3 regions of the Paenibacillus donghaensis genome follow, and region 2 is predicted to be linked to each of the others. Evidence: riboswitches for the same ligand, from Rfam matches in the RefSeq annotation. Region 2 holds a riboswitch; each other region holds the start of a gene.
The links. Region 2 has a riboswitch for cyclic di-GMP ahead of B9T62_RS35365 (transglutaminase-like domain-containing protein). Riboswitches for the same ligand answer to the same signal wherever they lie in the genome.
Positions count from the first base shown of each region.

Region 1 (3,109 bases), 330 kb from region 2:
GAGCCGCACGGCGGAGATGCAGGCCTCCGGGTCGTCAGCGTTGACATGGACAATCGGAATTTCGTAGCCTTTGGCCAGATCACTTGCATAATGGGTTGATCGGGAATCTTCGCTCTCTGTAGTAAAGCCTATGCGGTTGTTGACGATGATATGGATCGTTCCACCATTCTGATACCCATGCAGCTTGCCGATGTTCAGCGTCTCGGCTACGATGCCTTCTCCTGGAAAAGCAGCATCCCCATGCATCAGCACAGCCATAGCCTTGCTGGTGTCGAGCTTCGGCAATCCGGGTGACTTGCGGTCCTCCTGGGCAGCACGGGTGAAGCCTTCGACCACAGGGTTGACGAACTCCAGATGGCTTGGGTTGTTGGCAAGCGTCAGCCGGGTGCGGACAGTCTCGCCTTCACGTACGGCACGGTCGGCACCCAGATGGTATTTCACATCGCCGGACCAGCCGTAGTTAATGCCCATCGACCCTTCGGAAGGGAACAGCTCCTTATTCGGAGAGTGATGGAATTCCGAGAAAATAATATCATAAGGCTTGCCCAAAATATGGGCCAGCACATTAAGACGTCCCCGGTGGGCCATGCCCATCAGGATATGCTCTGCACCGTCATGGGCGGCGGCGCGTACGATTTCGTCAAGCATCGGCACAAGCGCGTCGTTGCCTTCCAGACTGAATCGCTTCTGGCCCACGAAGGTCTTGTGCAGGAACGTTTCGAATTGTTCTACCTCGATCAGGCGCTTCAGCAGCTCTTTGCGCTCATTGTTGTTCAGCGGAGCAGGGGAACTGGCCGATTCGGCTTGGCTGTTCAGCCAGCGCAGCTCCTCTTCCCCGTGAACATGCCCGAACTCGTAGGCAATCGTCTGCGTATAGACCTGCCGCATGCGGTGCACGGCATCCCAGCCGTTGCGCACATTCTTGGGTGCATTCTCCCAGAGCAGCGATGCAGGCAGGGCCATCAGGTCCTCACGGGTCAGCTCGTAGGTCTCATGATCGAGCCACTTGGCCATCGGATTGTGATCCCGCTCCAGCGGGTCGATATTAGCGGCCATATGGCCATATATTCGAATATTGGTGATTAGCTTGGAGGCTTTGACTGCCTTCTTCAGCCATGCTGTATCGCCCGTAGGTACAGGCTGAGGAGGCTGGTCGGCACCGGCCGTAAGCGGCGGTGGCCCTGATAGAATAAACAGTTCGCGGTAATTGGCCTCTACCGAGGCGGGGTCGTTAAGAAACTGGTCGTATTTCTCCTGAATATAGCCCAGGTTGGGTCCATAATACTTGGTCCAAACGGATTCGTTATAGGGCTCATTAGCTGCCATGGATAGATCCTCCCAACGGATGAACTCCGATATTCGGAGCTGCAATGATTGCGGTTTCATTCCTTACCTTATTGTGCTACTTTCAGGCCCTGTAATCAATTCATACTTTCGTCCAATCCGTTCGCAAAACGATATGGTTCATCTTGCATTCTCTATATTTCTATAACTATGCCAAAATATGATAGAATTTTCCGCTTGAATCAATGAAAAAAATTCCAGAAAACGACACACTTTTCCGTATTGATCTTGTATAATGTACTTGCGGATAACGGTTTTTTATAATCATTAGCCAGATCCTTTCATGCAAAGGGTCCAGTAAAGGGTAAACCTGCCGAAAGACAGGGGCACAAAGTCGCGGGTCTAAGGTAGAAATACTAAGACAGCCGGACTGCCTGGGGACGCGGAAATCTAGGAGGAGATTTTTTGGATAAGTCCAACCAGGGGAAAGATGGAGTTCTGAAGACGATGGATCTGGATGCGGAATGGATTCACCTCATGCTGGTAGCCAAGAAGGCTGGCATACAAGCAGAGGAGATCCGCCGCTTTTTTGCAGAGAAAGCTTGCCGTGTCATTGTGTAGGACGGGTGAAGAGCTCTGGGATGTTGCATACCAGAAGAGGCACAGCGATTCGTCGCTGTGCCTCTTCCGGTTTACGACCAAGGGCTGAAGTATTTTTAAAAAGATAAGAATTTATATGCATCGCGCAATGAAATTAGCCTTCTCTTTCTCGCAGAAACGGATGCCGCCTCTTGCAGAGGACGGCGAAGCCGTTTCTACTTGTCCTTGTGTTCCAGGCGCCATTTCTGATAGTCGAGGAATTCCTTGAATTCCCGCTTGCTTATACCTGAAGCCATCGCTTCCTGAACCAGCCCGAACCATTCGGCATCCAACGGGGACTCCCCGTCTTCGGCCACCTCGCCGTATAGCAGAGCATGTACAGATACCTGAAGCGCATCGGCGATCTTTTCAATGAACTGAATGGAGGGATTGGATTGAATATTTCTTTCGACATTGCTCAGATACGATTTCGCTACATTAGCCTTGTCTGCAAGCTCGGACAACGACAGCCCCTTCTCCAGACGGAGATGGTGGATGCGGCCTCCCATATGATCAGGCACGATAACAACGCCCCTCCGTACTTTTTGTAAATATAAGGATTTATATGTTTTACGTTATAAATCATCCTTATATTTCTCGCTGAAACGCCCCGTCCTATAAAAGGACGGCGAAGCCGTTTCCACTTGTCTAGTATAACAAATATCGGCAATTCCGACAAAGCGCGTGGAAATTCAGGTAATGCGCGTATCATTGCTAAAAAAACGGCAGCTCCGGCCCGGACTAGGGCTTGGATCTGCCGTTTTTTATAAGAGGGTTATTAATTTGTTCTAATTTCCCCCAAGCCCTGCAGGGCGTTGAAGGTCCAGCTCAGGCTGATGCCGTCTCCCTGGAATTCATTCTGGTCAGCGTTGTTGTCGGCAAACTCAAAGGCTACTTTGAAATCCTTGGAGGACCCGGCTGCAATGCCGTTGCTGAATTCAGGCAGCGTAGTGAGATTCAAGGTATTCAAGGCCTTCAGTTCAGCGAAAGTAAGGGTAGTCTCAATCTGGTTAGTAATTGCTCCGCTCGTATAGCTGCTCTTGAGAATATGGATCTTGAAATGTTTGCCTAGATCGTCCGCATTGGCCGGTGCACCTTCGCGGTTCGTTACCGTATATTCCGATTTCAGGCTTAGCCCTTTGATATCCAGGGAGCCGTCATTCTTAAGCTTGAAGCTGCGGACGGC
Region 1 is NZ_CP021780.1:7,468,273-7,471,381, forward strand. Features, by position in the region: gene B9T62_RS33810 (2-oxoglutarate dehydrogenase E1 component) at 1-1,326, opposite strand, end outside; cyclic di-GMP riboswitch class I at 1,638-1,722, shown strand; gene B9T62_RS33815 (anti-repressor SinI family protein) at 1,750-1,905, shown strand; gene B9T62_RS33820 (helix-turn-helix domain-containing protein) at 2,100-2,432, opposite strand; gene B9T62_RS33825 (TasA family protein) at 2,702-3,109, opposite strand, start outside.
Region 1: linked by a shared signal. The riboswitch ahead of B9T62_RS33815 (anti-repressor SinI family protein) and the one ahead of B9T62_RS35365 (transglutaminase-like domain-containing protein) in region 2 are both predicted to bind cyclic di-GMP.

Region 2 (3,109 bases):
GCTGATGCATCTGCTGACAGACAAGCTTCAGATTCAGGTACTGCTGGCCAAGGTGCTGGTTACGTTTGTTACTGTTATTATTAATTTTGTGGGAAGCCGCAAATGGGTCTTCTAAGGAGGTGGGAGAAGAATGCGCAAACTATCGTATTTTCTTATTTTGGCCGGGATTCTTGTGATTTTATTTCCCAAGGCCAATGAATGGTATAACGACAGGCAGCAGGATAAGCTGCTCGAGGACGCTCTGCAGAGCTACAGTGACAATAGTGACAGTGAGCCGCAGGCACAGTCGGGCTTAACCAGCAGTTACGCTGAAGTGACCAGGGTGCTGGCGGATGAGTCCGCTCTCAATGAGGCAGACCAGGCTCAGAAGGAGACCAAGCAGGAAACGATGGAGCCGGGCGGACAAGTGATGGCTATTATAGAAATTGACAAGATTGATCTGAAGCTTCCCGTTCTGGAGGGTGCGACTCAAGCAAATATGAAGCATGCAGCGGCTCACATGAAGGAGACGGCTTCATTGGGGGAGAAGGGCAATGCAGCGATAGCTGCGCATAGGGCCAGAACTACAGGTCGGCTGTTTAACAGGCTAAATGAGGTGGAGATGGGTGATACCATCACCGTGAGGACGAAGGATAAGACCTATAATTACGAGGTGTACAATATTTCCGTCGTAGAACCCACGGATGTATCCGTGCTTAACGGCAATGATAAGGACTCTATTCTTACGTTGATTACATGTGATCCACTTGTAAATCCTACCCACCGGTTGATTGTACATGCCAAATTACCCAATCCATAGATCCAAGGTCCCGTTGAAACAGATCAAACGGCAAATTTTAAATATAATGCTAGGAAACTAGTGCTTGGACTCTTGTATATAAACAAAAATATGATAGAATTAGACTATAAAAGCTAAACACGATAACGGCAAACCTGTCGAAAGGCAGGGACGCAAAGCTAAAGGGCCTTTTCCACAAGGATGGCAGCCAGCTACCGAAAGATGAGGCTTTTTTTGTTTGCTCAATAGGAAATCTATCCTATTAATTTAATCCATAGTGTACAAGCTGTAGTAGATAAAGCTTATACGATAACGGCAAACCTGTCGAAAGGCAGGGACGCAAAGCTAAAGGGCCTTCCCGTAAGGATGGCAGCCAGCTACCGAAAGGAGTTTTATCCATGAAGAAATTTTATGCTGTGTTAATATCATTGTTTGTAGTAACAGCGTCCTTTCATAGCACTACGGTTGAAGCCGCTAGTGTAGATTCCAACTGGCTGAACACATCCAACCTGAACCAAGGGGTAATCGGAATTAACTATGACGTTCCTAAGGACAAGCGTATCAAGGTCATGATAACCAAGGACAACAGTAGTTATACTTACAATCTCTACAGCTCCAACAAGGCAGAATCTTTTCCGCTGCAGCAGGGAGATGGCTCTTACAAGGTATCTGTCCTAGAGAACACCACTGGTAACAAATACAAAGCAGTCCACAGCGAAGTAGTGGATGTATCAACCAATAACAAGAACTCCGTATATTTGAGCTCCGTTCAGAATGTGAAATGGAACTCCTCAGATAAAGCTATCCTCAAAGCCAAACAGCTTACCCAAGGCAAGACGACTGATCAAGAGAAAGTCAAGGCTATCTATAACTACGTTGTGGAGAATGTGAAATATGATTATTCACTCGCAAACAGTGTAACAACAGATTACATTCCCAATATCGACAACACCCTTACCAGCAAGAAAGGCATTTGCTATGATTATTCTTCCCTGTTTGCAGCTATGCTGCGCAGTGTGGACATCCCTGCCAAGCTGGTTATGGGGAATACTAGTTATGTAGCTCAATATCACGCTTGGAATGAAGTATTCCTTGATGGCAAATGGGTTATTATTGATACAACTGTTGATGCAGGTCTGGGCAAGAACGGCAAATCAAACGAATTGACCAAGGTTGCCAGTAAATATAGCGCAGTGAAGTTCTACTAAACGGATACAACATTAGTTTATAATAAACAACCTGCTGAATTTTAAGCGGGTTGTTTTTCTTTTGAATTAGGGGTTGCTTTTTACTAGGGGGATGGGGTATTATAGGTAAGCGTTGTTAGAGCGTGTCAGGAAATTTAGAGAATGATTAACTTGATAAATTGTTCTCAAAAATAAAGCTTGCATCGCCCGAAACAATATGATATATTATAAGAGTTGCTGGTGACGCAAACATCACTGACAACGAGAACTTGATCTTTGAAAACTGAACAACGAGTGAGTGGGATTTTACGAAAGTAAAATCCAAAAGAAGATGAGTTTCACGCAAGTGAAGCTTGTCGGTAGAGAATGCAAATTCTCGTCAGATGTTTCAAATTGAGCATATCGCTCTTTTCAATACTTTATCGGATTTATCCGATAAAACCAATTTGGAGAGTTTGATCCTGGCTCAGGACGAACGCTGGCGGCATGCCTAATACATGCAAGTCGAGCGGAGTTTTGTTGAAAGCTTGCTTTCAACAGGATTCAGCGGCGGACGGGTGAGTAACACGTAGGCAACCTGCCCCTTAGCCTGGGATAACTACCGGAAACGGTAGCTAATACCGGATAATTCCTTGGTTCTCCTGAACCGAGGATGAAAGGCGGAGCAATCTGCCCTTAAGGGATGGGCCTGCGGCGCATTAGCTAGTTGGTGAGGTAACGGCTCACCAAGGCGACGATGCGTAGCCGACCTGAGAGGGTGAACGGCCACACTGGGACTGAGACACGGCCCAGACTCCTACGGGAGGCAGCAGTAGGGAATCTTCCGCAATGGGCGAAAGCCTGACGGAGCAATGCCGCGTGAGTGATGAAGGTTTTCGGATCGTAAAGCTCTGTTGCCAGGGAAGAACGTCCGGTAGAGTAACTGCTACCGGAGTGACGGTACCTGAGAAGAAAGCCCCGGCTAACTACGTGCCAGCAGCCGCGGTAATACGTAGGGGGCAAGCGTTGTCCGGAATTATTGGGCGTAAAGCGCGCGCAGGCGGCTATTTAAGTCTGGTGTTTAAACCTTGGGCTCAACCTAAGGTCGCACTGGAAACTGGGTGGCTTGAGTACAGAAGAGGAAAGTGGAATTCCACGTGTAGCG
Region 2 is NZ_CP021780.1:7,796,762-7,799,870, forward strand. Features, by position in the region: gene B9T62_RS35355 (GtrA family protein) at 1-115, shown strand, start outside; gene B9T62_RS35360 (class D sortase) at 131-799, shown strand; cyclic di-GMP riboswitch class I at 917-998, shown strand; cyclic di-GMP riboswitch class I at 1,083-1,163, shown strand; gene B9T62_RS35365 (transglutaminase-like domain-containing protein) at 1,177-1,986, shown strand; rRNA gene B9T62_RS35370 (16S ribosomal RNA) at 2,409-3,109, shown strand, end outside.

Region 3 (3,109 bases), 650 kb from region 2:
CCTGCTCTGGCATCGGCAATGGCATTGGCTCAGGCTGAGCTTCCATAACCGGCGGTAAGCTTTCGGCGGGGACCGGTGTTGGCGCTGCGGCTGGTACCGGTGCAGGCGTTGAGTCCGGTGTTGGTGCTGCAGTTGGTGTAGGCGTGGGCACTAAGGTCGGTTCAGCTGTTGGTACGGGCGTAGGCGCAGGCGTGGATACAGCCATCTCAAGCGAATTCGCAGCAGAAGTTGCCCCGTTAAACAATGCGCTCGCCGGAACGGTTACCTTCGCCTGGCTGGGACTCTGCCACATCAGCTTCATGCGGGCATCGCCCTGGTTCTCGTAATACTCCACCTTGATGTTATGCAGTTGCCCGGCTTGCAGGGCAATCGTGCCCATTCGCTCGGTGCCGCTCTGCTTAGTCCAGCTGTCGATAATCAGGCTGTCGTCCATCCAGACGCGAATACCGTCATCCGATGCCGTATAGATCTGATAGGTTTCACTGTAGAGCGGCTTAATCTGGCCGCTCCAGCGAATGGAGAAGTAATCCACGCCAAGCGATGAATCGGGCGCGCCCTGACGCCAGTTGAAATCAATGTTCTTATCATTGCGCACCAGTACTGGCGTTCCGCTAAACTGCATATTTCTGAAGTATTCGCCCGTAAGCCCGCTGGCCGGAACTACCGGATTACCGTCTACAGGCATGGGAGTTGGTGAAGGTGCTGCCGTAACCACAGGTCTCGGAGCAGTGGTTGGTGTAGGTGTAGGTGTAGGTGCAGGCGTGGCTGTCACCACCGGTGTTGCCGCTGGAGTTGCCGTAGCAGTCGGGAGCACCCCCGATTTGTATTTATCCCGGGTCAGCGTATAACTACTGTTCATGAAAGCATGGATGGTTTCCGTGCTGTTTTTTTCATATAACATCTTTCCCCAGTTCATCATATATACCCACTCGCTCTGCGATTGCAGCAGCTTCGCGGTATCCGGCATTTCTCCGTTCTCCCCAATGGCAATCGGCTTGCCGGCGGCCAGACTGAGCAGGCTGTCATAATAGTTCTGCTGGTAATCATTTTCGTATATGTCTGCTGCAAGAATGTCCACCTTATCCGCCCCCGGATAGGAATGGGAGTAGGGATCAGACCATACATTAGGCGCATTCGGATTCCACACCCACAGCAAATTGTTCAATTTATGAACGTTAACAAAACGGTCATACATAATATTCCACAGGTCAGGGAAGTTCGTTTTGCGGCCCCACCAGAACCAGTCGCCATTCATCTCATGGTAGGGTCTCCACAATACCGGTACACCGGCATCACGCAAGCGTTTGAGAGATACCGCGACCTTGTCTAGCTGGGCAATCAGGTTATTATACTGAGGAGTGCCGGGAGTTACATATTTATTGAATTCGCTCTGACTAAGCCCTCTATGCACATTGGACCAGTCATAAGAGGTTCCGGGCAGATTGGCATGGAAGGTCATCGCTACAATCCCGCCGTTTCGGTTCCAGTTGATCGCACTGTTCACCACATTCTGGCGCTGCCAGGCCAAGGTGCCTTCGGTTTGCCCGCTGATTCCTCCCAGCTCATAGCCGTGAAGCGCAGCATATTGTCCGCTTGTATTCTTCAGCTTGTTGTTCATCTCGTCCGGGCTCTCCAGGTAGTCATGCTGGCCGGCAAGAATGCCTTGTCCGGACACAGCGTTCAGATATTCTAGTAGTTTAACTGCTTGGGGGGAAGCTTCACGGTTTACGGGGGGCATGGAATTTAGAGCCCCTGCATCTACAGAAGGAATCATCCCTCTGCCCCAGGGAATAGCAGTCATAAATAAGGCAACAGCGGCCACAATAAACAATAGTCGATACGTGCGGTAAGATCTCAATTTCATCTCTTCCTTTCGGTAGCCAGGCTGCCACTCTTGCGAAGGCCCTATAGCTTTGCGTCCCAGTCTTTCGACAGGTTTGCCTTTATCGTTATTGAAGGATTGATCCCTCTAACCGTAAGTATCGACTCTATTTAGTTTTTATTTAGGTCATTAATTGACTAATTTCGAAAAATAAGGCTTAAGACCTGTTTTGAATCCGTTTTATTTGTTTAAATAGTTAGTTTGGACCTAAGATATAAACTGCTGTAATTCGATATCTTCCCAGTTCAGGGTGATGCGGATATTATCCTCTTCCACCAGCTCCGAGCCAGTCTGGACCTCAATAAACTCCATATCCGTCACCGCCAGAATCGCATGCTTAGTGCCCTGCGGAATACGGACCACATCGCCCGCCTTCACATTATGCATCTTCTCATTCAGCACAATGCTCGCTTCTCCGCTGACGATTGTCCAGATCTCACTGCGCTTGTGATGCAGCTGATAGCTGATGTTCTTGCCCTCGGAGATAAAAATCCGCTTCGTCAGCACCTCATTGCCCTCATCATATTTCACATAATCAATCACTTTATAATGGCCCCAGCGGCGCTCCTCGTACATCGGTCTTTGTTCAAAAGCCTTCAGCACTTCCTTGATTCTCGGGCTTTCCGCCTTGTGGGTCACCAGAATGCCGTCCGGGCTGGCAGCAATGATCAGATCCTTCGCCCCGATCACCGTGATTGGAATATCCAGCTCATTGATCAGGCAGGTACCTTCCGAATCGGCGGTCACAAATCCTTTGCCCACATGGTTGCTGGTCATCTCCTCGGTCAGAGTGTTCCAGGTGCCAAGGTCTTTCCAGAATCCGTCGTACGGCTGCACCACGATATTCTCTTCCTTCTCTACCACTTCGTAGTCGAAGCTGATCGACGCCAGCAGCTTATATTGCTTCTGCAGTTCTTCATAATTCAGCGGCAGCCCCTTGCGCTGCAGGATATCAAGCAGATACCCCAAGCGGAAGGCAAACACGCCGCAGTTCCACAAGGCATTGCGGCTTATGAGCTCTTCGGCCTGCTTACGTTCCGGCTTCTCCTGAAAATGACTGACCTGCATGTACCCGCCCGGCCCGGCTTCGGCGCTGGTAGGGATAATATAGCCGTATTTCTCCGACGCGTGCTCCGGCACCACGCCAATCAGGGCCAGATTCGCCCCGCTATCCTGCATGGTCTGCTCCAGCTGGGCCACCGCCTGGAAGAAGGAAGCCTCCACATA
Region 3 is NZ_CP021780.1:8,442,515-8,445,623, reverse strand. Features, by position in the region: gene B9T62_RS38075 (PA14 domain-containing protein) at 1-1,858, opposite strand, end outside; cyclic di-GMP riboswitch class I at 1,873-1,952, opposite strand; gene B9T62_RS38070 (sugar phosphate nucleotidyltransferase) at 2,090-3,109, opposite strand, start outside.
Region 3: linked by a shared signal. The riboswitch ahead of B9T62_RS38075 (PA14 domain-containing protein) and the one ahead of B9T62_RS35365 (transglutaminase-like domain-containing protein) in region 2 are both predicted to bind cyclic di-GMP.